2 regions of the Delftia deserti genome follow, and region 2 is predicted to be linked to the other one. Evidence: riboswitches for the same ligand, from Rfam matches in the RefSeq annotation. Region 2 holds a riboswitch; the other holds the start of a gene.
What was found. Region 2 has a riboswitch for cobalamin ahead of ACFPFG_RS00710 (TonB-dependent receptor domain-containing protein). Riboswitches for the same ligand answer to the same signal wherever they lie in the genome.
Positions count from the first base shown of each region.

Region 1: another riboswitch for cobalamin. It lies ahead of ACFPFG_RS23105 (TonB-dependent receptor); the one in region 2 lies ahead of ACFPFG_RS00710 (TonB-dependent receptor domain-containing protein).

Region 1 covers NZ_JBHSIH010000001.1:4,838,895-4,842,315, reverse strand. The annotation lists gene ACFPFG_RS23105 (TonB-dependent receptor) at 1-1,868, opposite strand, end outside; cobalamin riboswitch at 1,998-2,282, opposite strand; gene ACFPFG_RS23100 (CHAD domain-containing protein) at 2,321-3,211, opposite strand; gene ACFPFG_RS23095 (YbaK/prolyl-tRNA synthetase associated domain-containing protein) at 3,314-3,421, opposite strand, start outside.
Region 2 covers NZ_JBHSIH010000001.1:148,132-151,552, reverse strand. The annotation lists gene ACFPFG_RS00715 (ABC transporter substrate-binding protein) at 1-345, opposite strand, end outside; gene ACFPFG_RS00710 (TonB-dependent receptor domain-containing protein) at 350-2,254, opposite strand; cobalamin riboswitch at 2,325-2,549, opposite strand; gene ACFPFG_RS00705 (hypothetical protein) at 2,646-3,035, shown strand; gene ACFPFG_RS00700 (helix-turn-helix transcriptional regulator) at 3,233-3,421, shown strand, end outside.

The DNA.
Region 1 (3,421 bases), 4.7 Mb from region 2:
GAGGCCTCGTAGCGGTACATGCGCTGCACCTTGTCGGTATTGGCGGAGGCGGCCGAGCCCTTGTCCCGCATGCTGAAGTGGTAGTAGCCGCCAGCCCAGGCCTTGAGCTGGTGGCCCGTCAGGTCCAGCGCCCGCGCCAGGTCCATGTCGGCCTGCATTTCCAGGCCGCGCGCCACGATGTCGGCCGCGTTGTTGGCGTAGTCCGAGGTGTTGGTCGTGGCCCCGCGCGAGACGGTGATGATGCGGTCGCTGATGGTGTTCTGGAACAGGGCCGCATCCACGCGCCAGCCGGGCTGCTGCAGCGCGGCGCCGACCTCGATCTGGCGGCTGGTCTCGGGCTTGAGGTTGGGGTTGCCGAAGGTGCGGCCACCGCCGACGGCCGTGAAGTCCGAGGCCAGCTCGGTGGCCGTGGGCGCGCGGAAACCCGTGGAGGCCGCGGCGCGCAGCGTGAGCCGGTCCGTGGCCTTCCAGGTGGCGCCGGCCGACCAGGTGTGGTTGTCGTAGTCGCGCGTGCTGGCCTGGGCCAGGGCCAGGTTGGGCGTATCGTCGAAACGCGTCGTGCCCCAGGTCTTGCGCAGGCCGGCACGCAGGGTCAGGCGATCATCAAGCAGGGTCTGCGCGTCCTCGAAGTACAGCGCATGCACCTGCTCGGTCTGGTTGTTGTCGTAGGGCGCGACCTGGCCCGCGGGGCCGCCCGGCATGGCCACGCGCAGGCGGTCGGAGCGCAGCTTGCTGCGCTCCCAGTCAAAGCCCATCAGCAGGTCATTGGTCTGGCTGACACGCAGGCGCGGCTGAAAGCGCAGGCCCGTGGCGTCCAGCTGGCGGTGGTTGTAGTCGCGCGCCGTGCCGGGCACGGCGCTGTTGCCCGAGCGGATCACGGGCGATGCCCAGTTGAACTCATCGGTATCGACCAGGCTGTAGAGGTGGGTCGTCCAGCTCAGGCGCTGGCCGGGCAGTGCGCCCTCGTAGGTCAGGTCCAGCGAGCGGTTGCTGCGGTTGTCGCGGCTGTGGATATTGGCGCCCGATCCGCGAAAGCCCGCGTTGTAGATGCCGTCCGTGCGCAGCTGCAGCTCCACGCGGTGCAGCTCGTGCAGCTGCCAGCCCAGGGCGCCGCTGGCGCCGCGCCGCTTCCAGCCCGTGTTCTCCATGCGCGTGCCGCCATCGCCCGACTCGTAGTCGCCGCGCCCGCCTGCGCTCACGCCGAAGTACCAGTCGAAGCGGTCATTGGCGCCGGCCGTCTGCGCATCGGTGCGCCACAGGTCCCATGAACCGGCCTGGACCTGGGCGCGCGTGCCAGGCGCCGTAGCTCCGTTCTTCATGATGATGTTGACCACCCCGCCCATGGCCTGGCTGCCGTAGATCACCGAGGACGGGCCGCGCACGATCTCGATGCGCTCCACATCCGAGGGGCTGAGCTTGGACAGGTTGGCCGTGCCCGCGCGCCGGCCGTTGACCAGCACCAGCACCTGGCTGCGGAAGTCGCGCCCCTGGCCGTCGGTGGAGGCGCCGCGCAGGTTCATCGAGGTCTGGGCCGCCGTCCATTCGCTGAGAAAGCCCACGGCGTTCTCGGCCAGCAGGTCGGTGACCGAGCGCGCGCTGGAGCGCTCTATGGCCTCGCGGTCGATGGTCTGCGTGGTGCCCGCGATGCGGCTGCGCGCCTCGGGCCGCGCGGTGGCGGTCACGAAGACCGCATCCAGCGCATCGTCGGCGGAGTCCGTGGATCGCCCGGAAGCCGGCTCCTGCGCGGCGCCGGCCGCTGCAGCGCAGCTGGCCAGCAGGACGGCGGCCGCTGCGGGCCGCAGGCTGGAGACAAGAGGAAGAACAGAGAGAAGGCCGGAGGAATCGGCGGCCGAAGAAGCGAAGCGCATGCGTTGAACCCAACTGCCCCACTCACCCGCGGGGCCTATCGTCTGAACCACGCCGCACAGCGCGCACGCCGGAGCCGGCCACGGCAGCGCAGGCTGGGGCCGGACCGGACAGGCGCACTCCCGCGGCGTCCGAAAGCAATGCAGAAGGCCGGTATCCGGGCTTGCGGAACGCTGCGGCGCGCATCATGGGCGCGCTGCGGCAGGCATCCCCGCCTTCCCATGCCCGAGGAGGACACAGTGGCTTGCGGCGCGTGACCCGTGGGTGGCGCGCCAGCGTGGGGAGTTGTATTCCGCTGACCGTTGCGGGGGCAGCGCAGGCATTGCGAGCGGCCATCTCGATGGCATCGCGCACCTGCTTCCCGTTGAACCCCTGGCCGGCGAACGGCATGGGGCACCTTCAGCAACAGCGCACCGCCACGGCCCAGGGACCGCGCCGGCGCGCCAGCGGCGGATTATCGCTGATGGCGCCCAGCCCAGAAGCCCGGCACGCGGGCCAGCGCCCGCAGCGCGCGGCGGCTGCTGCGCGCGCTGGTGGCCAGGCGGGCCTGCAGGTAGCCGGCGGCGAACCAGGCGCGCGGGTCCGTGCCGGCCTCGGCATGGAAATGCGCGGCCGCCACGGCCATGTCGTTGTGCAGCCCCAGCGCGTCCTGGGCGGGCACCAGCGCCTCGGCAAAGCGCCGGCCCTTTTTGCCGGGCCACATTCCGGGCGCGAATTCCTGCGCAAAGTCCGCCAGGTAGCGCAGGCGCTTGAGCCGCTTGCGCACGCGGTGCTGCTGCGCCAGCGGCAGGCGGTCGAAGTGCCGGCCATCGCGCAGCACCTGGCGGTGCAGGCGCTGCAGGCGCCGCACCAGGTACTTGCGCGTGCCTGCGGCAGACAGGCTGGCCAGGCCGGGCTGCCGCTTTCCTGCGGGTGCCTGCGCCAGCGCATGGATCTCGGCCAGCGTCTGCAGGAACTGCGGCTCGCGCACCGCGGCGGCCGCGTCGGCCTGCCCGGCAGCTGGCACGGTCCATTCGCACAGGGGCGCATGGGCGTCCTGCAGCAGCGGCCGCACCACGTCGGCCAGGGTGCCGGCGTCGCGCAGCGTGCCAAGCTGCGCAAAGGCCCGGGCCAGGGGCTCATCCCATTCGGCGCGCATGCCGGGCGCCAGCCCCGCGCATTCGCGCAGCACGGTGCGCAGGCGCCGCAGGGCCACGCGCAGCTGGTGGATGGTCTCGGCATCGCTGCCACCGCCCTCCAAAACCGCCAGATGCGACTGCGCCTGGGCCAGGGCAGCAGTCAGCGCCGCACGCACAAAGCCGGCCGCATCGGGCCGGTCAGGGTGCTGCTTCGCAGGGGTGGACATGGTCAGGCAAGGAGATGTGGACGTTGCCGACGATTGTGGGCGCAGCCCCGCGCCAGGGTCAATCCGGGTTCAATCCGGGTTCAATCCGGGCGCACTCCGGGCTCAATCGGCGCCATTCCCGCTCAGGCTGTGCAGCACGGGCCGGGCAATGCGCACATAGTCGGCCGAGTCCAGCACGATGGAGCGGTCCAGCCGGCCCGCGTTGAAGGC
Region 2 (3,421 bases):
GGCCTCCACCAGCGGGGCAAAGGTGTGGCCCAGCTTGGGCAGGGCGGCCACGCGCGCCGGGTGGTTGGAGAATTCGTCCACGCCCACGATGCGCTCGCAGGCTTCCAGCGCGCACAGCGATTCGGTCAGCGAAGGCAGCAGCGAGACGATGCGCTGTGGCACGCGCTCCAGGCGCACCTGCCGCCCACGCATGTCGGTGACGGTGTAGGCGGCGGTTGCCCCGCCTGTTCCCGCATTCGCCGCCTTTTGCGCAAAGGCATTGCCCACGCCGCCTGCGCAGGCCAGGGCGGCGGTCAGCAGCAGGATGCGGGGCAGGCGCGAAAGCAGGGGCAAAAGCAGGGGCATGGGGTCAGGGCAGAGGTGTCCAGCGCACGCTGACGAACACGGTGCGGCCTGCGTTGGCATAGCCGCGCGTGGGGGCGTAGTCGCGGTCGGCGATGTTGTTGACACGGGCCAGCAGCGTCCATTGCCTGTTCAACTGGCGCTGGGCGTAGAGGTTGACCACGCCGTAGCCGCCCAGCTTGAAGGTATTCGCCTCGTCTGCGTAGCGGCCGCTGTACAGCTGGGCTTCGCCGCCCAGCGTCCAGCCGGCCGCCTGGGTGTCGGCATTGAGCTTGAGCATGCGCTTGGAGCGGTAGGGCAGCAGCTTGCCGGTCTCCAGGTTCTCGGGGTTCATGAAGTCCAGCGAGGCGCCCAGATTGGCGCTGCCCAGGCGCGTGCTGCCCGCCAGCGTCAGGCCGGTGATCTCCACGCTCTGCCAGTTGCGGTAGCAGTTGCAGGGAAGGGCGCTGTTCCAGTCGTAGGTGATGAGGTTCTTGAACTTGTTGCGGTAGACCACGGCCGAGAGGCGGTTGGCACCGGCCGCATAGTGCAGGCCCGTTTCCACGTTGGTGCTGCTTTCGGGCTTGAGGTCGGCCGCTGCCTGGCCGGTGAAGCGCTCGTACAGCGTGGGGGTTCTGAAGGCCGTGCCGGCCGATGCCACCCAGCGCCAGCGCTCGTCGATCTGCAGGCCGTAGCCCAGGCCGCCCGTAGTCTTGTTCTGCTGGTCGCGCACCTGGTCGTGGCGCAGGTTGGCGTCGAACTGGTGGCGCCCCTCCGTCAGGCGCCAGCCGGCCGACAGGGAGTTCTGCACGCGCCGGCTGTCGGTGTTCTGGGTCCAGGCGTATTGCGTGTCCAGCTTGTCCTCGCGGCGCTCCAGGTCGATGTTGAAACGGTGCTGGCCCAGCGTGAACAGGTTCTGCAGCAGGTAGTTGGTGGAGCGGCCCTTGGCGCTTTCGGGCGACTGGGTGTGGCGGTCGCTTTGGCTGTCGGTATGGGAGATCTGGACCACGCTTTTGTAAATGGCGTTCCAGCCGGCCTGCCAGCGCAGGCTGCCGGTGGTGTTCTTGACGACGTCGTAGTCGTCGAACGGCGGCGGGCTCTGGTCGTAGTGGGTGCGCAGGCGGCTGTGCAGCAGGCTGGCGTCGATCTGGTGGATGCCTGTCTTGTAGCCCGCGTTCAGGCCCAGCGAGGTGTTGCTGTAGCCATCCTTGTCCGGGTTGGGCGAGAAGGTGTTGCCGGGGTAGACGTCAAAGCCGTCGCTGCGCTCGTCAGCCAGGTTCAGCCCATAGGTGAAGCCGTTGGCCCCGCCCTGAAATCCCGTGGCCAGCTTGCTGCTGCCCTGGTTGCCTATGCCGGCCTCGGCATAGGCGCGGGTCTGGCCGTCCGCCCGCTTGGTGAAGATCTGGATCACGCCGCCCATGGCGTCTGAGCCATAGATGGCGGCGGCCGGGCCGCGCAGCACTTCGATGCGCTCTATCTGCGCCAGCGGCAGCGTGGACCAGACCGCGCCGCCCTGCAACTCCTGCGAGCTGTAGCGCACGCCGTCGATGAACACGGCAGTGTGCTGGTTGCTGGTGCCGCGCAGGTAGACCGAGGTGACCTGGCCTGGCCCGCCATTGCGGTTGATCTGCACGCCCGGCACCTGCGCCAGCAGGTCGGCCACGCCGGTGGCGCCGCTGCGGGCAATGGTCTCGGCGTCGATCACGGTCATGTCGGCCGTGACGGTGCGCAGGGACTGCTCGCTGCGCGAGGCGGTGACGACCACGGTATCGAGCAGGGAGGTCTGTGCGCGCTGCGCCTGTTGTGCCTGTGCTTGGGCCTGGCAGGCCAGCAGCGAGGCCGCAGCCAGGGCGGACAACGTGCGCAGTACGGGGAACGCCGAGGGCGAGCGAAGAGCGGCGCCAGGGGCGCGCGCGAGGGCGAGGGTGTGCATGGATGCGGACCAGTTGCGCGCCAGCGACCCCGCCGGCACGGAAACCAAAAAGACCGGCTGCGCTGCATGCGCGGCCGGCCGCCTGTTGGCCGGTATCCAGACTGGTGACGCACTCGCCAAGGCCTTCCCGGGCTGTACGCCCAGTGGCACGGGTTTGGCGGGGGCCGGTGCATGCACGCGGCGTTTCACTCACTGTTGCGGGGGCAGTACACGCGGGCGGCTTTATCTGGCCGCCCCATGTTTCCCGTTTAACCGCAGCCCCTGGGGCTGCTGGCACCAACGGCGGCGATTGTACGGCGGGGCGTTCAGTGAGAATGTAAAGCTTGCTTGACATGTCCGTGGATGGCGGCGCACAATGTCAAGCATCCTTTACATATTGCGAGAGACTTCCATGAATCAAACAACGGTCACCAACCGCCGCTACCAGAAGGAGCTGGGATTTGCGCTGCTGCTCTACATGGCGCTGCTTGTGGGGGCGCTTTTGCTCAGCGCCGACATGCAGGCCGGGGCCCTGCGCACGGCGCTGCTGCTCAGCCCCATGCTGGCGTTTGCGCTGGCCGTGCGGGCCATCGTGCGCCTGGTGCGCGATACCGACGAGTTCCTGCGCAAGTCCATGCTGGAGCAACTGGCGATTGCGGCGGCGGGTACGGCGGGCCTCACCTTCACCTACGGATTCCTGGAAATGGCAGGTTTTCCCAAGCTCAGCATGTTCATGGTGTGGCCCTTGATGGGCGCGCTCTGGGTGGCTGCCTCGGTGGCCCACTGGCTGCGCAGCCGATGAGCCGGCCTGCCAAGGTGGCCCTCCCATGAAAAATGACCCCCACGCTACCCTTGCTGAGCAAGGTCCGCAGCCCCCCGAGGGGGTGCTTTTTCATCTTGGGGCGGCCCGGCGATGAAAAATGACCCCTACGCTACCCTTGCTGCGCAAGGTCCGCTGCCCCCCAAGGGGGTGCTTTTTCATCTTGGGGCGGCCCGGCGATGAAAAACACCATCCGTGAACTGCGCGCCGAGCGCGGCTGGAGCCAGGCTGCGCTGGCGGACCTGCTGGGCGTGTCGCGCCAGACCGTGAACGCGATCGAGACGGGCCGCTACGACCCCAGCCTGCCGCTGGCATTCGCCATTGCCCGGGTGTTCGAGACCCGGATCGAGGCGATCTTCCAGGAGGGT